4 regions of the Peribacillus sp. FW305-BF15 genome follow, and region 2 is predicted to be linked to each of the others. Evidence: riboswitches for the same ligand, from Rfam matches in the RefSeq annotation. Region 2 holds a riboswitch; each other region holds the start of a gene.
The links. Region 2 has a riboswitch for S-adenosylmethionine ahead of AC3WLU_RS05195 (methionine ABC transporter ATP-binding protein). Riboswitches for the same ligand answer to the same signal wherever they lie in the genome.
Positions count from the first base shown of each region.

Region 1: linked by a shared signal. The riboswitch ahead of AC3WLU_RS08540 (methionine biosynthesis PLP-dependent protein) and the one ahead of AC3WLU_RS05195 (methionine ABC transporter ATP-binding protein) in region 2 are both predicted to bind S-adenosylmethionine.
Region 3: linked by a shared signal. The riboswitch ahead of AC3WLU_RS24405 (YezD family protein) and the one ahead of AC3WLU_RS05195 (methionine ABC transporter ATP-binding protein) in region 2 are both predicted to bind S-adenosylmethionine.
Region 4: linked by a shared signal. The riboswitch ahead of AC3WLU_RS18970 (sugar ABC transporter substrate-binding protein) and the one ahead of AC3WLU_RS05195 (methionine ABC transporter ATP-binding protein) in region 2 are both predicted to bind S-adenosylmethionine.

Region 1 covers NZ_JBYSYV010000006.1:209,766-215,507, forward strand. The annotation lists gene metC (cystathionine beta-lyase) at 75-1,256, opposite strand; gene AC3WLU_RS08540 (methionine biosynthesis PLP-dependent protein) at 1,253-2,365, opposite strand; SAM riboswitch class I at 2,452-2,565, opposite strand; gene fumC (class II fumarate hydratase) at 2,892-4,274, shown strand; gene AC3WLU_RS08550 (hypothetical protein) at 4,384-4,626, shown strand; gene AC3WLU_RS08555 (ABC transporter ATP-binding protein) at 4,684-5,742, opposite strand, start outside.
Region 2 covers NZ_JBYSYV010000004.1:55,117-60,858, reverse strand. The annotation lists gene AC3WLU_RS05215 (tetratricopeptide repeat protein) at 1-408, shown strand, start outside; gene AC3WLU_RS05210 (collagenase) at 481-1,281, shown strand; gene AC3WLU_RS05205 (nuclear transport factor 2 family protein) at 1,348-1,716, shown strand; gene AC3WLU_RS05200 (GNAT family N-acetyltransferase) at 1,784-2,257, shown strand; SAM riboswitch class I at 2,400-2,511, shown strand; gene AC3WLU_RS05195 (methionine ABC transporter ATP-binding protein) at 2,846-3,862, shown strand; gene AC3WLU_RS05190 (methionine ABC transporter permease) at 3,884-4,534, shown strand; gene AC3WLU_RS05185 (MetQ/NlpA family ABC transporter substrate-binding protein) at 4,556-5,428, shown strand; partial or broken gene AC3WLU_RS05180 (M20 family metallopeptidase) at 5,462-5,742, shown strand, end outside.
Region 3 covers NZ_JBYSYV010000033.1:20,017-25,758, reverse strand. The annotation lists gene pdxS (pyridoxal 5'-phosphate synthase lyase subunit PdxS) at 1-459, shown strand, start outside; gene pdxT (pyridoxal 5'-phosphate synthase glutaminase subunit PdxT) at 461-1,060, shown strand; partial or broken gene AC3WLU_RS24420 (SDR family NAD(P)-dependent oxidoreductase) at 1,205-1,838, shown strand; gene AC3WLU_RS24415 (TetR/AcrR family transcriptional regulator) at 2,123-2,710, shown strand; gene ssuE (NADPH-dependent FMN reductase) at 2,898-3,431, shown strand; SAM riboswitch class I at 3,711-3,819, shown strand; gene AC3WLU_RS24405 (YezD family protein) at 3,976-4,119, shown strand; gene AC3WLU_RS24400 (phosphoadenylyl-sulfate reductase) at 4,289-5,005, shown strand; gene sat (sulfate adenylyltransferase) at 5,058-5,742, shown strand, end outside.
Region 4 covers NZ_JBYSYV010000019.1:5,402-11,143, reverse strand. The annotation lists gene AC3WLU_RS18975 (GTPase domain-containing protein) at 1-2,421, shown strand, start outside; SAM riboswitch class I at 2,516-2,621, shown strand; gene AC3WLU_RS18970 (sugar ABC transporter substrate-binding protein) at 2,737-3,849, shown strand; gene AC3WLU_RS18965 (sugar ABC transporter ATP-binding protein) at 3,906-5,408, shown strand; gene AC3WLU_RS18960 (ABC transporter permease) at 5,410-5,742, shown strand, end outside.

The DNA of each region.
Region 1 (5,742 bases), on a different contig from region 2:
GGGAAATCGATGGTCTTCTTTTATTGATGGAATAAAAAAGGTGCCCATAAAATATGAGGCACCCATTACTTTAATCATTTTGCAGCAATTGCTTCCCCTTTGGCAATATTGACGAGGGCAGCTTCGAAGTCCTTGATTAAATCGTCCGGATTTTCCAGTCCGACAGAGAGGCGGAGCAAGCTATTCGTGATGCCTCGCTTTTCCCTTTCATCAGCAGGCATGGCCGCATGGGACATTTTGGCCGGGTAGGATAATATGGATTCTACCGCTCCCAGGCTTACGGCAAAAACAGGGAGCTCGACAGTGTTCACGAAGGAACGGAAGATTTCCTCACTTTCCAATTCAAATGAAAGGACCGCCCCTGCTCCGAGTGACTGGCCTTTCTGGATGGCGTGCTGTGGATGATCGGCTAGGCCGGGATAATACACTTTTTTCACCAAGGGCTGCTCCTTTAAGTAGGCTGCAATCTTTTCGGCCCCTTTTTGTGAATGTTCCATTCTAACTGACAAGGTTTTCAAGCCTCTCATTACGAGCCAGGCATCCTGAACACCAAGGACCGCTCCAAAGGAGTTTTGAAGCGAACCGAGTCTTGCCGCCAAATCCGGATCTTTCACGACCGCAAGCCCAGCTATCACATCACTATGTCCGGATAAAAACTTCGTCGCGCTATGAAGGACAACATCAGCGCCCAGGTTCAGCGGTTTTTGCAATGCGGGCGTCAAGAATGTATTATCAACAAAACTTAAGGCACCGGCTTTTTGTGCGATATCACATACAGCTTGAATATCGGTCACTTTAAGTAAAGGATTTGAAGGCGTTTCAATGTATATGGCCCTGGTATTTGGCTGAACCGCCGCTTTGACACTTTCAAGGTCCGTCATGTCAACGAAGGTATGCTCAATATTGAAACGGTTCAAAACGCTTGTGACCATCCTGAACGTTCCGCCATACACATCTTCGGAAATGACGATATGATCCCCGGCAGACAATAGCAGGAAGGCTGTTGAAATGGCAGCCATACCTGATGAAAAGGCAAAGCCGTGAGTGCCTTCCTCAAGTTCGGCAATGATGTCTTCAAGTGCCTCACGAGTTGGGTTCCCGCTTCTGCTGTAATCATATTTGCCGAATTGATCGATATCGGATTGATGGAAAGTCGATGCATGCTGGATGGGGACGCTCACACCGCCCGTTGCCGGATCGAATTTATGTTGATTATGAAGTAATTTTGTTTCAAAGCTAAAATCATGATCTGTCATCGTAGTGCCTCCCTTTTTACATGTGCGAATGCTTGCTGCAAGTCACCAATCAAATCGTCGCTATCCTCGATGCCAACGGAGAAGCGGAGCAGTCGATTACAAACACCGTTTGCCGTTCTGACCTCAAGCGGTATATCGGCATGTGTTTGTGTGGCAGGATAGGTGATGAAGCTTTCAACCCCTCCCAGGCTTTCTGCAAAGGAAATTAATGAGAGCGATTGTAAAAATGGGTTGACCGCCGCTTCATCAATGATGCGGAAAGAAATCATGCCGCCTCGGCCCGGATACAATACGTCCGTAACACAATCATGCTCCGATAAGTAATCTACAAGTATCTTGGCATTCTTTTCATGACGCTCCATCCGCAATGCCAGGGTTTTCATTCCGCGCATCAACAGCCATGAATCAAATGGGCTCAAGACAGCTCCAGTGCCATTATGATGGAAGGCAAGTGCATCACATAATTCAGCGCCGCTAGCAACGATCAGTCCGGCGAGCACATCATTATGACCACCGAGATACTTGGTTGCACTGTGGATCACAATATCAGCTCCAAGCAAGATTGGTTGTTGAATAAGAGGCGTGTAAAAAGTGTTATCAACGATTAGCAATAAATTATATCGTTTAGCCAATGCGGCAACGGCGCTAATATCCGTTTGCTGCATAAGAGGGTTAGTGGGAGTTTCGATGAAGATGGCTTTCGTGTGAGGAGTGATGGCTTTTTCGATATCCTCCAAACAACAAGTGTTTACATAGTCACACTGCAATCCCCATTTTTTAAAACCTTGTTCTAACAGCCGATATGTACCGCCATAAAGATCTTCACTGACAATCCACGCATCCCCGGATTTAAAAAGGGCGAGTATAGTGGAGATGGCGGCCATTCCTGAACTGCAGGCATAGCCTTGGTCTCCTTTTTCCAGATCGGCGATGGATCGCTCCAATAGCTGGCGGGTAGGGTTACCTGTCCTTGTGTAGTCGAATCCCGTCGATTGACCGATTCCTTCGTGGCGAAAAGCTGTTGAAAAGTATACCGGCGGATTGACTGTTCCTGTCGCCGTTTCACTGCGATTTCCTAATTGAGCAAGATATGTTTCAGGTTTATACATGGTTTTCACTGCTCCTTTGAGTTAAATAAAATAAAAAAAAGTCTTCTTTAAGAAGAAGACTTTGATTAAGTAGGGACGAGTCATTCTTCTTATCTTCCAAGTTCATAAACTTGTGGAATTAGCACCTTTTCATTGGTTTGAAACAAATGAAGGTTGCTGAGGTGTCATCGGGCCATTCCCTCTACCTCTCTCGATAAGAGTTTAGATTATTCAATTTCTTTTGAATTTACTATATATACAAAACACTGTCAAGGACATTTTGGGGATGATGATGTGTTGGTGTTCATGGCCAGGTCAATTGAAGCCTAGCGGTGCCTACACTTTATGTGTCAAAAAAGAATATCCAAATTTTCATCTAAATATGAATGGCCTAGGATTTTTCAGAAATATGGAAAGGGTCAGCGGGATATTTTTGCTTTAAAATAATAAAGTTTGTACAATGTATGGAGAGAAAGAATAATCCGACATTATTCATTTCATATGCAAAAATTCTTCAATGAATAGTGCAAACTTAGGAGGAGAACACATGGAATACAGAATCGAACGTGATACGATGGGTGAAGTGAAAGTTCCTGCTGATAAATATTGGGGAGCACAAACTGAGAGAAGCCGTAACAATTTCAAAATCGGTAACGAAAAAATGCCGATAGAATTGGTTCGTGCATTTGCATACGTTAAACAAGCTGCTGCAAAGGTGAACTATGATCTTGGCGATCTTTCCGAAGTTAAAAAGAACGCCATCGTCAAGATTTGCGGCGAAATCCTTGAAGGTACGCTTGATGAACATTTCCCGCTTGTAGTTTGGCAAACGGGAAGCGGTACGCAAAGTAATATGAATGTGAATGAAGTGGTCGCTAACAAAGGGAATGAATGGTTAAAAGAAAATGGTGAATCGGAAATCCTTCACCCGAATGATGATGTTAACAAGGCACAAAGCTCAAATGATACTTTCCCGACTGCCATGCATATTGCAGCCTTTATGGAAGTCGCTGAAAAATTGGTTCCTGCCATCAAAGCACTTCGTGATACATTCGATACAAAAGAAAAAGAATTTTGGGATGTCGTGAAAATCGGCCGGACACATCTTCAAGATGCTACACCCTTAACATTAGGACAAGAAATTTCCGGTTGGAAAGCGATGCTCGATAAAGATTTGGCGATGATTGAGGAAAGCAGCCAAAAACTATTGAACCTTGCTCTAGGCGGAACGGCTGTAGGAACCGGAATCAATACAAAGAAAGAATTCCCGGGACTTTCTGCCAAACAAATTGCAGCAGATACAGGATATCCTTTTGTCACATCTGATAATAAGTTCCATGCATTGACTAGCCATAACGAAATCGTCTACGCACACGGTGCTTTGAAAGCATTGGCGGCAGATTTAATGAAAATTGCGAACGATGTCAGATGGCTTGCAAGTGGACCGAGAAGCGGAATCGGAGAAATTGCCATTCCGGAAAACGAGCCGGGCAGCTCCATCATGCCAGGTAAAGTCAATCCGACCCAAAGTGAAGCGCTTACCATGATTGCGACACAAATCGTGGGTAACGATGCTACAATTGGCTTTGCAGCAAGCCAAGGTAACTTTGAATTGAATGTATTCAAACCAGTCATCATCTATAACTTCCTGCAAACGGTCAAATTATTGACGGAAGGCATTCATTCCTTCAACGATAATTGTGCGGTTGGCATCACTGCAAATGAAGATAAGATCAAAGAAAATGTAGAGCGTTCCCTTATGCTGGTAACAGCATTGAACCCGCATATCGGTTATGAAAAAGCAGCCAAGATCGCCAAAACTGCCTTCAAGGACAACTCCACGTTAAAAGAAGCGGCATTGAAACTGGAGTTCCTGACGGAAGATGAATTCAAAGCATGGGTCGATCCTGCTAACATGGTTAATAAATAATTGGTTGGAAGCACCCTCCCTCTAGCATTAGGGAGGGTGTTTCCATGTGTTAAAATACTGGAATCGACAAATACTGAAATCATAAGTATCTGGAACAGGAGGAAAAACAATGTCTATATGCCCGCTTTGCAACGGTCTAAGAAAAATTCATGTGGATTGCCCGGAATGCGGCAGTGAACTTGAGGATAAAGGGAAATTCAGGGATTATGCTGATGATTACAGTGCTTATATGGATATCGACATACTTAAAGAAAACGACGGATACCCTCAATCCCTTCAAAAAGGGCAATGTCCCCATCTCATGAAATGCCCTGAATGCGGACATGATGAAGTGGTATTGGTCCAGGAATGAATCGCCCTTTATTTTAATAAACGTAAAAAGACCCATAATGAATGGGTCTTTTCATGTTTAATTGGCAGATAACTTCATGCTTTCCTGCATCTGTTCATCTTCTTCAACTAAAATGCGATGTTCGGTCCCTTTATCAAAAAAGTGCGCTTTATTCATGTCGAGGGCAAGTTCGATCTTTTCGCCTGCCTGGATAATGTTATTGGCATCGACCCTTGCAACGAAGTCCTGCCCCTCTAAAGTGGAGTAGAGCATGATCTCCGCGCCCATGAGTTCGGCTACATCAATTTGGGTCGTGAATGTAGTGTTAGGGGACTCCGTGAAATAAGCTCCTTCATTATGGAAATCTTCCGGACGGATTCCAAGGATTACATCTTTTCCGACATATCCTTGATCACGTAGCATTTTCATCTTAAATTCAGGTATTTCAAGCGTTTGTTCGCCTATTTTGATTGTGCCTTCTTTTAATGTTCCGGTAAAGAAGTTCATGGCAGGCGATCCGATAAAGCCGCCGACAAACACGTTTATTGGTTTCTCATAAACATCCTTTGGAGCACCGACCTGTTGGATGATACCATCTTTCATTACAACAAGACGTGTCGCCATGGTCATTGCCTCTGTTTGGTCATGTGTGACATATATCGTTGTGGTGTCGAGCCGTTTATGCAGTTTAGCTATTTCCGCGCGCATTTGAACCCGAAGTTTTGCGTCGAGATTGGATAATGGCTCATCCATCAAGAAAACTTTTGCGTCCCTTACAATTGCACGGCCAAGTGCAACACGCTGGCGCTGACCACCTGAAAGCGCTTTAGGTTTCCTGTTTAGCAGCTCTTCAAGTCCGAGAATCCTTGCCGCTTCATTTACTCTTTGCTTGATTTCAGCTTTTGGCGTTTTCCTGAGCTTTAATCCGAATGCCATATTGTCAAATACAGACATATGGGGATATAAGGCATAGTTCTGGAAAACCATCGCAATATCGCGATCTTTAGGGGGGACATCATTGACTCGCTTGCCGTCTATGTATAAATCCCCTTGGGAAATGTCTTCCAGTCCGGCAATCATCCTTAATGTCGTTGATTTACCGCAACCTGAAGGTCCCACAAAAACGATGAATTCCTT
Region 2 (5,742 bases):
GATGAGGCAGTGTATTTACAATATGTGTTAGGTAACTATAATGAGGCGATAGAGTTAGGAATAGAACTGATAGATAAAGACCCAGAAAATTATATGTCTTACTTTAGAATGGCTAACATTAAAACAAAAATAGAGGAATGGGATGAAATGATACATTATATGGAAAAAGCCCACGATATAGAAAAATCATCTCATATGCTATATTATCTTTCAACAAGCTATATTGTTAAAGATGCAAATTATGCTTTAGAATTATTAAATAAACTAGATAATTATCAGATGGGATCAGAAAGAAAATTCCTTAAAAATTACAAGACGGCTCTAGAAAAGTATACTAAGGTAAAAAATTTTGAAAATATAAATGATTTGGTCGAATACATTCCTGATAATGTATTGATGAACTGCTAGTCCAAGATGGAATTAAAACATCCCAATCTTCAGATGACATTTCTAAACTTAAAAAATTGAGTAAACATTTAAATGAATAATTTAAATTCATTTTTTAAAAGCATTACAACTAGTTTTGTGATTAGTTTATTAGTTTTGGTTATTTTGGCAAGCATTTATCATATATTATGGAAAAATAATAGAACGGAAGCATTGTTAAAAAGTGAAGTACACCAGTCTTTTGATGAGGTGAAAATTTTTAATTCGAAAAATAATGAATTGAATAATCTAATCATTAAAGAGGTAAGGGATCTTAATAAAGAGTTATCTAATATTTTTGGGAAGATAGATACAAATGCTGGGTTAAATATAGTGATTTTTGAGAAATTGGAGGAATTACAAAAGTATGGGGAATTAGAAGATATCGGAGCTTTTTTTGATAACAATGCTAATTTAATTGCCTTGGTATCACCCGATTCCCTTTATAGAGAAGCAGATGAATGGTTCTTTAGAAAGGATTTACGCCACGAGTATACACATTATTTTTTGGCTAAATATCTTATAGAAAAAAAAATTAAAGACGTTCCGAAATGGTTCGATGAGGGGGTGGCCGAGTACGTTGCAGTTACCATGGATGGGGTTGAGGCTACGGATCCGTTAAATGAAGTTATTAATTTTGAATTGTTGAAGAGTAGGGAAGATTGGGCAAGGCAAAGAAGAAATCATAAAGAGTTATATCCTCAATCACATTATGGAATTAGGTATATTATCGAAAAAAAAGATTTAGACATATTAAAGAAAATAATAGATGACAGCTATGATTTAGGTTTCTCAAAATCCTTCAAAAGACATACTAACATTGAAATCAATGAATTACATAAGTTCATCAATTGAAGTCAATTGAAGTATTACAGATGCTGAAAGGTTGTTTTCGTTAATAGAAAAAGGAGGACAAGATGAATGGACAGGGAATCTTCATTATTAAAAGAGCATTTGTATCAGCTGGAGGAGAAATTGTTAAAATCTGAAGTTCGTACATCTCCAGAAGAGCTTTCATCCTTATTGAAAGATGATTTCTTTGAGTTCGGCAGTTCGGGTAACATATGGTCAAAAAGCGATTTTATGGGGCAAGAGGGTGCCGGAGCGGTGAACATGACCCTAAGTCAATTTGAGATGCATCCATTGTCTGATGATACCGTGTTAATTACATACCGGATTTTTGATGAAGATAAGCTGGAACATACCTTAAGAAGTTCAATCTGGAAATGTGCGAATGGAAGATGGCAGATGTTTTTTCATCAAGGCACAAAAACAAAAGGGCCCCTTTAAGACTATTATTTATGAAAAAGAAAGTTTTCCCTGCTTGAAAACTATTTCACTAAAATGATAAGGGTGGATGAAGTTGATCTTTCGTACCATTGATACGGACAAAGATAAAGATACTATCATTAAATTCCGGAAAGATTCCTTTATTGTAAGTTTTGGAACTGATGCGGGTTTTGGAGATGAACATGCCTATCTGCAACGAATGGAAGAAAGGGTACGCAAATTTCCGGATGGACAGGTGATCATTGAAAAGGACCAAGAACGGATTGGACAAATGGAACTTCAAATTCGTGAGTATGAAGGAACTGAAATTGGCTATGTGAATCTATTTTATCTTATTTCCGAATACCGCAGTAAAGGCCTTGGCAAGGAATTGGTCCGCTACGCAGAAAACTTTTTCAGGCAATTTAATGTATCCGAATATCACTTAAGGGTTTCTCCGGATAATCAAAGGGCGATTTCTTTATATACGAATTCAGGCATGGTGAAGATAAGGGAAGAAAATGAAAAATACCCTGTATGGAGAATGAGCAAATCATTATAAAAGTAGAAATATAAAATATATTGATATAATAAAAAAAGTATCGATTCACTATACTATGAAACTATTTATCGCGATGAAAAATATGGTTGACTTTAGCGAAATTAGAATATATAGTGAAGGACATAATTAAATATAACGTTAATTCTTATCAAGAGATGTGGAGGGACTTGGCCCTATGATACCTCGGCAGCGGGTTTTTACTTTTGTAAAAATACTGTGCTAATTCCAACGGACGAAAGTTTGAAAGATAAGAAGGAGCTTTTCTTAGATAATTAATTTAAGAGTTTACTCTTTTTTATGTCTAAAAGAGGCCTCTTCTGTCTGATGACGGAAGAGGCCTCTTTTGTTTATTCAAAATGTATATGGTTATTTTGAGAATGGGTGCAATTACTCGTGAGTTTCGCGCAATAATCGTGAGTTTGGTGTAATTATTCGTGAGTTTGGCGCAGTTACTCGTGAGTTTGGTGGATTTACTCGTGAATTTTGCAGTTTCACTCCTGAATTTTAACTCTATCATTATGAAACGTTGCAAAGCTCTTCTCTCTGGATAAGGAATTCGTACAAATAAACAGCATGGGGGGAGATTGGATGATTGAGTTTCAGGATGTTAAAAAGGTTTATCAAACAAAGAAACAGACTGTCGAGGCTTTGAAGGGCATTGATTTGACAGTGGAAAAGGGGGATATATTCGGGGTAGTCGGTTATAGCGGGGCCGGAAAGAGTACGTTGATCAGGTTGGTCAATTTGCTTGAACATCCTTCAGATGGTTCGGTGATTGTTGGTGGCAAGGATTTAACCAAATTAAGCCCGAAGGAATTACGGGCAGAAAAGAAAAAAATCGGGATGATCTTTCAGCATTTCAACTTATTAAACTCAAAGACTGTTTTTGATAATATTGCTATGCCGCTGGTTTTATCGGGAACTCCGGCTAAGGAAATTCAAAAACGTGTAGGCGAGCTGTTGGAGTTCGTTGGCTTATCGAGCAAAGCAAAGAGTTATCCGGAACAATTATCCGGCGGGCAAAAGCAGCGGATCGGCATTGCGAGGGCATTGGCTACGAATCCATCGATCTTATTGTGTGATGAAGCTACGTCGGCATTGGATCCACAAACAACGAGTGCAGTTCTGCAGCTCTTAAAAAAAATTAATAAAGAATACAATATCACCATTTTGCTAATCACTCATGAGATGTCTGTCATTCGGGAAATTTGCAATAAGGTAGCGGTCATGGAGGGCGGCTGCGTCGTTGAACAAGGTTCGGTTTTCGAAGTTTTTGCCAAGCCGCAAACGGATATTGCAAAAAACTTCGTGAGAACGGTCATACATGACGAAATTCCACAAAGTTTCTTAAAAAGCATAGGGTCCCATATCCCGATTATTTGGAAAATTAATTTTATTGGAACTACTTCGGGTACTCCTTTACTTTCAACCATCTCGAAGAAATATGATGTTCATTTAAGTGTCTTATCAGCCAATATTTCTGAAATCCAGGAAACGCCTTTCGGGAATTTGATCATCGAAGTGACCGGGAGCAAAAATGAGGTCGACAAGGCTTATCAATATATTAAAGATGAGGGGATTCTCGTCCAGGAGGTGCAAGTATAAATGGGTAATACGCTTTGGGGTATGGAAATAACGGCAGACCAGCTGTCGACAGCTTTCGGTGACACACTTTATATGGTAGCCATCTCATTGATATTTTCCGGATTGATCGGGCTTCCGCTCGGTATCCTGCTTGTCATTACAAGAAAGGGTCACATCCTGGAGAATAAATGGATTTTTAATGTATTGAATCCGATCATCAATATCCTGCGGTCCGTTCCTTTCATCATCTTGCTTGTAGCACTCATTCCGTTTACAAGAATGATTGTCGGCAGTGCGATCGGAACGAATGCGGCCATTGTTCCGCTAATCTTTTACGCGGCTCCTTATATTGCCCGGCTTGTGGAAAACTCGCTGTTGGAAGTGGACAAAGGGATCATCGAGGCAGCTCAGGCGATGGGGGCGACAACATGGCAAATCATTTACCGCTTTTTGATTCCCGAGGGACTTAGTTCGTTAATCCTGACATTTACAACAGCGACAATCGGGCTTGTTGGATCTACGGCGATGGCAGGTGCTGTCGGTGCAGGCGGGGTCGGGGATTTAGCCTTGGCTTACGGTTACCAAAGGTTCGATACGATGACGATGATCGTCACAGTGGCGGCGCTCGTGATCATCGTTCAATTATTGCAATCCACCGGGAACTTTGTTTCAAGAAAAATAAGAAGAAGATAAAACGAACAGGAGGCAGGAAAAATGAAAAAAATCTTATTAACGATCATTGTATTGGCATTGGCCATCGTGGCTGCAGCATGCGGGAACGATGAGGGTGCATCAGGGAGTTCGGATGATGTGAAAACTGTGAAAGTCGGTGTCAGCAGCGGGGATACGAGAACATGGGAATACATTGTCGATTTGGCGAAAGAGGAAGGACTTAATATCGAACTGGTCACTTTCAATGATTATATCCAACCGAACCTTGCGTTAAGCGAAGGTGAAATTGATGCCAATTCATTCCAAACCGTCGCCTATTTCGATGAATTCGTTCAAGATCAAAATCTGAAATTGGAGGCCATCGGGTCGACTGTCATTGCACCTATGGGCCTTTATTCGAAAAAACATAAAAGGCTCAAAGATCTTCCGGATGGTGCTACGATAGCCGTTCCGAATGAAGCAACAAACTTTGGCCGGGCACTGCTCCTGCTTCAGGAAGCTGGATTGATTACATTGAAAGAAGAATTCAATGGATCGGGATCATTGGAAATCATTAAGGAAAATCCGAAAAACTTGAAAATCCAGCCTGTTGCTGCCGGCAATACACCGCGTCTATTGGATGATGCCGATGCTTCAGCCATCAATAATAACTTTGCCGTCGAAGCAGGCCTTACATTAAAAGATTCTTTATTCCATGAAAGTAAAACGGCGAAACCATATATTAATATCATTGCAGTTAAAAAGGGAAATGCCAATCGTCCTGAGCTGCAAAAATTAGTGGAGCTTTATCAATCGAAAGAAGTGGAAGCGTTCATTGAAAAAACGTTTAAAGGAAACACCATTCCTGCCTATGTTTCTGTAGATGAATTAGTGAATTATCAAGACGCTTGGACAAAACCAGCTAATGAAAAGTAATGGATGCATTCAAGAAAAAGGGGAGATTAAGACATGGCGAGAGAATCAGTGCTAAAGCAGCATAAGCAAATCATTGAAGATCATATCGACCTTCATTCCGAATTATATATCGAAACGAGCCAAGCCATTCATGCCAAACCTGAAATTGGGAATCAAGAGTTTTTCGCCTCGGATACATTAACCGGAATACTTCAAAATGAAGGATTTGAAGTGACCCGCAATATTGCCGGGCATGAAACAGGGTTCATCGCCAAAAAAAACTCTTCAAAGAAAGGACCTACAATTGCCTTTTTAGCCGAGTATGATGCATTGCC
Region 3 (5,742 bases), on a different contig from region 2:
GCATCCATGCTTCGTACAAAAGGAGAACCAGGAACAGGTAATATTGTGGAAGCTGTGCGTCATATGAGAAAGGTACAGTCACAAATTCGCAAAGTTAGCATCATGAGTGATGATGAATTAATGACAGAGGCAAAAAATCTTGGAGCCCCATTTGAAATTTTAAGAGAAATCAAACGCACAGGTAAATTGCCTGTAGTTAACTTTGCAGCGGGCGGAATTGCCACTCCAGCAGATGCTGCATTGATGATGGAATTGGGAGCAGATGGCGTTTTCGTTGGGTCTGGTATTTTTAAATCTGAAACTCCAGAAAAATTCGCATCCGCAATCGTTCAAGCGACTACATATTTCACCGATTATGAATTGATTGGCAAGTTGTCAAAAGAATTGGGCAGTGCAATGAAGGGCATTGATATTTCCAAACTAGCTCCGGCAGAACGGATGCAGGAACGTGGATGGTAATATGATAACGATCGGTGTTTTGGGATTACAGGGAGCGGTTGAAGAACACTTGAACCAAATCAAAGCTGCCGGCGAACAAGCGATTATAGTAAAAAAACCGGAACAGTTGCGGGAAATCGATGGCTTGATCATTCCAGGCGGAGAAAGCACGACGATGAGGAAGCTAATGGATCGTTATGGATTTATGGAACCGATCAAAACTTTCTTCGAAGATAAAAAACCAATTTTCGGTACATGTGCTGGGATGGTATTGGCGGCAAATGAATTGACTGGCGATGAGGTGGCCTATCTCGGACTAATGGACATTTCCGTGAAAAGGAACGGATTTGGACGTCAACGGGAAAGTTTCGAGGCTGACCTATCCATCAAAGGAATGGAAGCCCCATATAAGGCAGTATTCATCCGGGCGCCATTTGCTGATGAAGTTGGAGAAGGTGTAGAAGTATTGGCTGTTTATGAAGAGAATGTAGTGGCTGCGAGACAAGACCATGTCCTCGTAAGTGCATTTCATCCAGAATTGACAGGTGATGATCGCTTCCTTCAACTTTTCATTGAAATGGTGAAGACATCCGTAAGTAAGGCCGAATTGAAAACCTGCTAAACAAATGAAGCTGTCCTATTAATAGGACAGCTTTACTTTTGAAAGCTCAAAACTCAATAAAAATACATTTTGCTTGAATTTACTATTCTTTACTTTTATAATAAAAAGTAAGTGTTTACTTACTTTTTTGGAAGGGGAATGTATATGACAGCAAGAGTTGCAGTTATCACAGGGGGAGCAAGCAGTTTATGCCGAGCCACATGCCTGAAATTTGCAGCAAAAGGGGACAAGGTTTGTTGCGGATTTTAATGAAGAAATGGGTCGGGAAACCGTTGATCAGATAACAGCTAATGGTGGAGTGGCGATTTATGTTAAAACGGATGTTTCTAAGTAGGAAGATGTTGAATCGTTAATCAATAAAGCAGTGGAAACATACGGAAGGCTCGATATCATGTTTAATAATGCCGGCATTGGTGCGGGCGGTATGATCCTAGACCAAGATATGGAAGGTTACTACAAAACGATTGGGGTGAACCAGTACGGAGTGGCCATTGGAATCATGGCAGCAGGACGGAAAATGAAGGAACTGGGTAACAAGGGAGTCATTATAAATACCGCTTCCGTGTTTGGCTACTTAGCTTCCCATGGGACTTTTGCCTATCAGGCGACTAAAGGCGCTGTAAGAATGATGACACAGACAGCAGCTTTGGAATTGGGTGCCCATGGCATACGCGTTGTGGGCATTGCTCCGGGCGGGGTCGACACTCCTATCATACAAGGTTATCCGCTTCCTCTAACGATAATAGATAGACGGCATTTGCAATGGCTTCTGGCTTAATCAATTCACCGCGCATTTGACTTGCATTCAATTTATCGATGATTCCCATGTCTTTATGCGATCAATGGAAGTGTAGTCATGGTCGATGATGGCTATGCATCTTTTAAGTGATTTTCATAAATAGAAAACATCGTCCCGACCAGTTGATGTTTTCTATTTATGATATATGGGAATATTGAATTCTAATAGATCAAAGGTAATATTGACCGATTGATACCAGCGATATATCATGGGAAATAGATGGGTGAAACCGGTCTTATCTTTATAAAAGAAGGTTGATATTTTTGAAAAAAGGGCAGCAAACCAAAGAACGAATCATAAATGTAGCCCGGACTCTTTTTGCCACTAAAGGTTTTGACATGACAAGAACGAATGAAATTGCCTCTGCATGCAATGTTTCCGAAGCTACTATTTACAAATACTTTGACAGCAAAAAAGATTTGCTTTTGGCTACAATTACCCCTAATGAAAAAGAGGAATCTGAAGATGGGACTAGCCATCTATCCACGGATGATCTAGTGGAGAATCATGTTACTACCATGATAAAAAAAATTCTTGAAAATAAAGAACAGTTTTCGATATTATTTAGGGAAACACAATTCGATCAAGATATTTCAAAGCAATATGTAGATCAGATTTTCAAGCCAAATGCCAGGCATATTGAAATACAGAAGAGAATAGATAGCGGAGAGATACAATATATCTCTGATATTATTTTATTTAATGTAGGGATCATTTCTTTCACATTGGCTTTATCTACACATTATGAGATCCATCAACAAAAAAAGGAGCCATATTTTACTTCTGAACGAATTAAGAGCATTGCTCATCTTTTGGTATATGGTATTCATGGGAAACAAAATCATACATAATGAAACGGTCATATTTAAGGGCATGAGAATCAAGCCGTAAATATGACCGTTTCTTTTTTCATTAAGAGTAGAAGTCCAGAGTGTAAGATTTGACTTATATTTTTCAGACAATTACGATAAATGTATACTTCACGAAATGCTTTAAGAAAATTATATCTGGAAATCTTGTAACATTGGAGGGTATCAAATGAGCGATATCGTAATTTTATCAGGAAGTCCGGCTATTCCATCAAGAACGGACATTTCACTAAAACATATTCAATCATTAGTCGAAAATGCAGGATTTACTACAGCTTATTTCTCGATTACGGATTTCTCAGCAGATGATTTATTCCAAGGGAAATATAATAGCGAGGATATCTCAAAGCTTTCAGAGCGAATTCAAGCAGCCAGAGGAGTCATTATAGGTTCACCGGTTTATAAGGCTTCTTATACAGGTGTATTGAAAGCATTGATTGATTTGCTGCCAGAAGGTGCTTTTAAGGGTAAGCCGGTGTTGCCAATCATGATTGGTGGAAGTAACAGGCATCTATTGGCGATTGACTATGCGCTTAAACCATTAATTTCAATATTAAAAGGCGAGCCGCTGCAGGGGATTTATTTTGTTGATAAGGAAATAGATAAACAGAATCCAGAAAATCCGATCAATGATTTGCATTTAATTGATCGCGTCCAGAGTCAGGTTCAAGAATTTGTAGAAGCGATACAGTTAAGAAATTAATGACTTCAATAAATTAATTCCTTCTATAAAAAGACTGGAACCTTAGAAATTTTTTTAGAATAACACGCGTCAATAATAGGCCTATTAATGAAAATAGACTCATTTTTTTGGAGATTTTATCTAAAAAGACGAGTCTATTTTCGTATTTATATGAACATAAAATCATAAATTGAATAGTGTGTATAAAAATAACAGTTCATCCATAATATTAAACCAAGTTATTTTATAAGAAAACTCCATTGACAAGGATTAAATATATGTTAATATTTAAAATAATAAAACTTATCCAGAGCGACGGAGGGAATTGGCCCTTTGAAGTCCGGCAACCTGCATGATGGATGCAAGGTGCTAACTCCAACAAAATGTTGATCATTTTGGAAGATAAGGTAAAGATATTTACCTTGCGATCTTTCCATCATGGAAAGATTTTTGTTTTTTGTGAAAATTTTAGGCAGACCATAACAATGTAAGGTTGTATGGAATTATATAAATCTAAAAAATTTAAAATAAAATATTCGCGGGTTTTCTTAAAGGAGGAACTGGTTTGAATAAAGAGAATCAGCTTGAAGAAATTTTTGAACGACTTCAAGAAATGCTTAATTCAATGAAATATGGATCCATTACACTTATTGTCCAGGATGGTAAAATCATTCAAATGGAGAGAAATGAAAAACTAAGAATTAAATAAGGTATCTGCTGACTAGAAAAACTAGAGGCGGGTTTAACTGATATAAAGAGAGTATTGGTTAGATTCGTCTCTTTTTCCTAGATTCAAATAACCCGGGGAAGATTACAACGGGAATTGATCAACAGTTACTCTAACCTGATACAGCAAGTTTTTAGAGGGGGCTACAAAGTTGGCTGCATTAATAAACTATGAAAATTTCAATACAGGGGACTTCCCTGTATTTCCTCAAGACACTGAGACAAAAGGTGCTTTGGAAGTACTGCAATGGGCGAATGACCATTATGGAGACAAACTGATTTATGCTTGCAGTTTTGGTATTGAAGGCATCGTGCTTACGGATTTATTGGCGAAGGTCAATCCTTCGGCAAAAATAGTTTTCCTAGATACAGATGTTCATTTTGAGGAAACTTACCAATTGATCGAGGAAGTGAAGAAGCGATATCCGAAGCTTTTGATCGAAATGAAGAAACCTGACTTGACGCTTGAGGAACAAGCGGCGGAATATGGCGATGAATTATGGCTTAGTGATTCCAATAAGTGCTGTAACATCCGTAAAATCGTTCCGCTTACAGATGTGCTTTCATCGGCAACAGCCTGGCTTTCGGGACTGCGGAGGGAGCAATCCGAAACAAGGGCTAAGACCGAGTATATCAATAAGGATAATAAGTTCAAATCAGTTAAAATATGCCCGCTCATACATTGGACATGGAAAGATGTTTGGCGCTATGCCCACAAAAATGGTCTTCCATATAATGTCCTGCATGATAATGGATATCCGAGCATTGGATGTAAAACGTGTACTGCACCTGCCTTCAATGCTGATGATTTACGCTCAGGCCGTTGGCAAGGGGCTCAAAAAACGGAATGCGGATTGCATTTGTCTTAAATAAATAGAAATTATAGGCATAAATAAATAGAAACCATAGGGGGAAATTAGCATGACAATCAGTTTACCGCACGGAGGAACATTAATCGATCTTTGGGAACCAAAATATGATATTAGTAAAATAACGAAGTCAATCGAAATCGATGAAATTGCTTTAAGCGATCTTGAATTGATAGGGACTGGTGCCTACAGCCCGATTAAAGGATTCTTTACAAAAAGTGACTATGAGACAGTGGTAAAGGATATGAGGCTAAGCAGCGGACATGTATGGAGCATCCCGATTACGCTGCCTTTGACCGAAGAAACTGCAGGAAGCCTTACTATAGGTGAAGAAGTAACATTAACCCATGATGGTGAAACATACGGGGTTCTCTCCGTTTCTGATATTTACACTCCAGATAAGCAATTGGAAGCGACATTGGTATATCAAACAGCTGATGAGAAGCATCCTGGAGTAAAAAACTTATATAACCGCGGGGATGTATATGTCGGCGGGGAAATAAAGTTGATCAAGAGAATAGAGCGTCCGCTATTTCAAGCTCATTATTTGGACCCAGTCGAGACAAGGAAGGCTTTCGCTGAAAAAGGATGGGAAACGGTTGTCGGTTTCCAAACGAGGAACCCTGTTCACCGTGCACATGAATATATTCAAAAGACAGCATTGGAGATCGTCGACGGTTTATTCTTAAATCCTCTCGTCGGTGCCACTAAATCAGATGACATTCCGGCAGATGTAA
Region 4 (5,742 bases), on a different contig from region 2:
AAAACAGAAGTTCTTTTGCAGCTGTTTTCCCTGTACATAGTGGAATCAAGAAATGATTTGGCTTCCAAAGTCGTGAAAGAAGCAGTCGAGTTTCAACCAGACTACCCGAATGTCACTGAAATTGCACGCGCCTTTTTTGAAGAACAAAAGGATTGGAACAGTGCGGTGGTATTAGCGGCGAATGAAAGTATCCGTACAGAGTCAATGGGCTGGTTCGATGTGCTGAAAACGTATATCCAGCAGGGTGTTGCCCAATCGATGGAGCCGGATTATTTCTCAACTGTCCTTGGTTCGCTATACACACTCGACCAGGAACGTTTCGAGAAAATGACGGTTGCCCTTTGGAAAAATTATAAATATACGGATGCTTATTTCGAATGGTTAAGAGTGATTAATAATTTGATAGATAACATCGAATTGAACCATGCGGATGTATGGGATGAGCTTTCCGTCTATTACAGGGATGCATATGCAGGTTTGTTAGAAGGAACGCATCTAATCAAAGAATTAAGTCCTGTCGTGCCAAGGTTGCTGGAAAACTGGCTCAAAATCGCAGACGGGGAGCTTTCGCTGTTTGCGGCGGCATCCACGTTGTCCTGGAATGAAATCTTCCCGGATACGATTAATGCGCTGGTCATTCAGGATGCGGAGAGCCTGCTTTCGAAATCGCCTAAATTGGGAGGCGGACTGGAAGCGGGAGAGAAACTGTTCAATTCCATTATCCAGTGGGCTGAAGATAATGATTTAAGGGTTGGAAATAAGCTTAAATGGATGGTGGAGGGGCTTAAAGATACCAGCAATTTCAATCTCCTTCTTGCAGGAAGTACAGGAAATGGCAAGACATCCTTTATTCAGTCAATCGTTGGAGAGAGCATTGCTGCTGAGGACCATTCTTCCCTAGTCAGTGTCAAAGACGGGGATGATTTGGAAATCCTTGAAATTACCGATACAGATAGCAAAGTTGTCGAGGAGCTAACTGATTTGGATGAAACACGCCGTCAGCGCGGGACTATAGTCGATGTGACAATCATCAGTGACTACCTAAGAAATAATCATTTGCGATTATTGGATACACCGGGGTTCAATGGGGAACAAAGCGTGGAATCCGATTTCCAAGGCTATTTACATGGCAGTGATGGCCTGATGTTCGTTCTTGACGCCCGGGCTCCTTTCACCGGCAGCGAAAGGGATCTGTTATTGGAAATTCAAATGATGGCACCTAAACTGCCGATCCATTTCCTATTAAATAAAATGGATACGATATACAGTGATCAGGTCGCAGTCCGGATGGAAGACGAAACATGGGATAAAGTGAATGCATATTTCCCGAATGCGAAAGTGTTCGCTTTCTCCAAACATTATGACAGCAGGCAGCAATTGAAGGACCTTTCAGCCTTCCTTCAATCGAATTATCAAGATGATAATTGGAAGGAAAGAAGATCTGAAAAAATCCTGGCATTCATTCGTAAAACTTTATCTTATCTATTAGAAAAACGGACAGCCAATGAGCGGAAATGCGAGCATTCCATCTCTTGGAATGAGCAGATGGAAGTCAAACTGAATGGAGCGGTCAATCAACTGGCTGATCTGGAAAAAGAAAAAAGTGAAAATATCATAAGGTCGTATCGTTCGCTTAAGGACGAAGTGAAAAGTCAGCTATATTCAAAAATTCCTGAATTACTGAGGGATTGCTCTAAATCGTTAACGGAAAGCAGTGATTTCAGTCAGGTCCATGTACAGTTAAACCAGGAAATGAATGAGCGGATTCAAAACTTCATTTCTGACAAGATCATGCCTCAATATTACCGTTCTCTTCAAGACTGGATTGCCAGTTCCCAAATGGAGTTCTCACAAAGCCAGCAGTTCATGGATGAGATGAGTGCCGGATTCAATGAATTATACAAAGAAGAACGGATTACACTGGCAGGTGACTTCAGGGTATTGGATGACTGGCGCCGTGATGCCGACCGGATGACAAGCAGTATCCGCATCGAAAACGTCAATATCCTTTTGCGCAGGACTCCATCACAATTGCTGCTTAAAGGAGCAGGTAAGCTATTTGGGGCGATACCGCAAAATAAGGCCAATATGTACAATCGTTACAAGAAATACCTGGAAAGTGAAGATTACCTGGATGTTGCTGAAATGATCACGGAACGTTTCCTAACCCAATTTGGATTGTTTGAAAAATCATTGGATCGGGACATCTCACTTTTCTATCGCAGTTCATTTGCCTTACTTCAAAAAACGATAGAGCAGACTCAGACTGAAATAAAAGACTACCAGGCTGCATTGGAGCATATGAAAGAAAATCCTGAGGTTTACCGTGATCCGATCACGTTGTTCGAAGTGAAATTAAGGCAGTTGGAGAGGCTTGAAAAAATCGAGAAAAAGCGTCTAGCCCAGCTCCAAAGAAAATAAAAATAACAGGAAACATTTCAAATATTCAAAAATCTATTGACTTTACGACTATATCCCTATAAAGTGATAATTACGAAAACGTAACACAATATATCTCTTATCAAGAGTGGCGGAGGGACTGGCCCTAAGATGCCCAGCAACCGTTCCATTAGGAATTGGTGCTAAATCCTGCAAAACAGAAATGTTTTGACAGATAAGAGAGGGACAAGTCTGCAAAACAGCCGATTAAACCTCTCTATATTAGAGAGGTTTTTATTTTGGGATTTACACCGACTTAACTGATAAGACTAATTAGAAAACATGGAGGGGAACAAGATGAGAAGGTCTATTAAAGGGATATTCATTTCTGCCATCGCTTCGGCTTTGCTTTTAACGGGTTGCTCTGCAGGGCAGAGTTCCACAGAATCGAAGAAAGAAGAAAAAGTATCATTTGAAAATGTCCCGGAGAGATTTGCTGATGGCGATGGAGCCAAAATCAAAGTGATCCGTAAAATTGGCGGTGATGATCATACTGCCCAATACCTGGCGGGGGCGAAAGAAGAAGGAGAAGCACTGGGGTTTCAGGTCGATACGTACACAGCCAATGGTGATACGGCTAAATTCCATGATGCGATAGCACAGGCTTTGGAGGAAGATTACGACGGCTATATCATTTCACATGGTGATGATGCCGCAACTGTAAATGACGTTCAGAAGTTGGTTGATGCAGGTAAAAGCGTTGTCACATTCGATTCAATAAGCGATCTATCTAAAATAGAGGGCGTGACATTAACTTCACAAGATGATGAAGCGCTGGCAACATTGGCTTTCGATAAACTGATAAAAGAACAGAAAGGTGAAGCGGCAATTGCATATCTTTGGGTGGATGGTTTTCCTCCAATGGTAAGAAGAAATGCAGTCTATCAGGAAAAACTAAAAGAAAATCCAGGGATTAAAGAAGTCGAAAGATTCGGAGTGGCATCCGCTGATACTTCGGTTCAGACACAAAATGCTGTAGCCGCAATGCTGAATAAATACCCTAAAGGCAAATTGGATGCCATTTTCGCAACATGGGATGCCTTTGCCATCGGTGCAGCCCGGGCGATTAAAGAAGCGGGCCGCGATGAAGTGAAGATATATGGAATTGATGTTTCGAATGCAGATCTCCAGGAAATCCAATCGGCTGATAGCTCTTGGTCCTACACGGCAGCAGTCGATCCCAAGTTGATCGGTGCAGTGAATATGAGGATATTGGCTAAAAAATTAGCGGGTGAAGAAACACCGCAAACATATGATTTGGAGGCATCACTCATTTCGCAAAAGCAAATCCAAGCTTCAAAAGAAGCGGTAAACATGGCAAACCTGTCTGATATTGTCGATGGCTGGGGTGTATCGACGGAATTTGAAGAAGATTGGATGAAGGTTTTGAAAGATCATTATAAAAAATAAAAAGAGACACTCTCTTTCCAGCGAAGGGAGTGTCTGTTCTATAAGGGGGAATGGACATGGGCAAGCAACTAGAAATGAAGATGATTTCGATTGAATTTCCGGGGGTGAAGGCGCTAAGTGATGTTGATTTTTCCGTACAATCAGGAACAGCCCACGCATTGGTCGGTGCAAACGGAGCAGGGAAATCGACGTTAATGAAAGTTTTATCGGGAGCCCATGTTCATTATTCAGGTGACATTTTTATTGATGGGATGAAGCGGGATATCCGCTCGCCAAAAGCTGCTCAGGAACAGGGCATTCAAATAGTTCATCAGGAAGTGGATACCGCCCTCATCCCTTATTTAACAGTTGGGGAAAATGTAATGTTGAATGATATGGTCCAAAACATGGGAAAAAAACAAAGGGTACATTGGAAAGAACTGCACAACAAAGCCACTTCTATTCTTGAAGATATGAAAATTCATGTCCCTTCGAAAAAGTTGGTTAGAGACCTGACCTTGGCTGAAAAACAGATGGTCCTGATAGCAAGAGCCGTTTCGACAGAATGCAAATTCCTGATTCTCGACGAGCCAACTGCTCCGTTAAGTCATACGGAGACGACAGAACTTTTTCGAATTGTAAATGAGTTAAAGCAAAAAGGCGTGGCAATCATTTTCATTTCACATCGTCTGCCTGAGATTTTTGAAATCTGTGAGGAAATTACGATCATGAGGAATGGGGAGCGTGTCACTTGTCGAAAAATCGAGGACATAACCCGTACCGAAGTGGTAGAGAACATGCTCGGGAAAACCATGGATGAACAGTTTCCTGAAGTGAATGCTTCGATTGGAGACGTAATTCTGGAAGTGAACGGATTGTCAGATGCCGAGAAAGTTAAGAATGTCAGTCTGAATATTAAAGCAGGAGAGATAATCGGCTTGGCTGGGCTGGTCGGGGCTGGGAAAACGGAGCTGTGTAAAACCCTTTTCGGTCATACGTCCATCACAGCGGGTGAAGTCATACTGAATGGTCGAAAGCTTTCTCTGAAATCACCGCATGAAGCAGTAAAAAGCGGGCTGGCACTTGTACCTGAGGAACGCAGGAAAGAAGGGGTCCTTGTACAGGAATCAGTCTCGGCAAACTTGACTGCAGCCAGTCTCGGCAAATTCTGCAAAATATTCAGTGTCGTCGATCGTAAGGCGGAAAAGGAAAAGGCGAAGGAAATGATCGCAAGTCTCGGCATTAAAACACCTTCAGGGGAAGTGAAGGTCGAAAACCTATCCGGTGGTAACCAGCAAAAAGTTGCGATTGGAAAATGGCTTATGGCAGATGCGGATGTATACATATTCGATGAACCAACGAAAGGGGTCGATGTCGGAGCCAAGAAGGATATATTCGAATTGATTGCAAAGCTTGCAAGGAATGGAAAAGCGATCATTTATGCATCCTCCGAGCTTACCGAAATCATTGGCATTACCAACCGGACCTATGTGTTATATGACGGGAGCACTGTCATCGAATTAGAAACAAGCAAAACGAATGAAGAAGAACTACTATTCTATTCAACAGGAGGTAAATAGGATGAGCATACCCATTCCTGTTACACAGACAGCGAAAGCGAAGAAAAAGGTGGAACTATTCGACTTTTTCTATAAATACGGCACAATATTGACGATTATCATTCTGATTGGAATTTTCGCCGTATCCAATCCATCTTTCATCCAAACGTCTAACCTGATAAACATCCTGCGTTCCATTTCAATCGTGACCATCATTGCGATCGGCATTACGATATCACTGACCGTGGATGGCTTCGACCTTTCCGTCGGCTCCGTCGCATCATTGGCCAATGCCATCGTCATCTCGATGTTTGTCTGGTTTTCCCAGGATACATTCATCGCCATATTAGCTGCG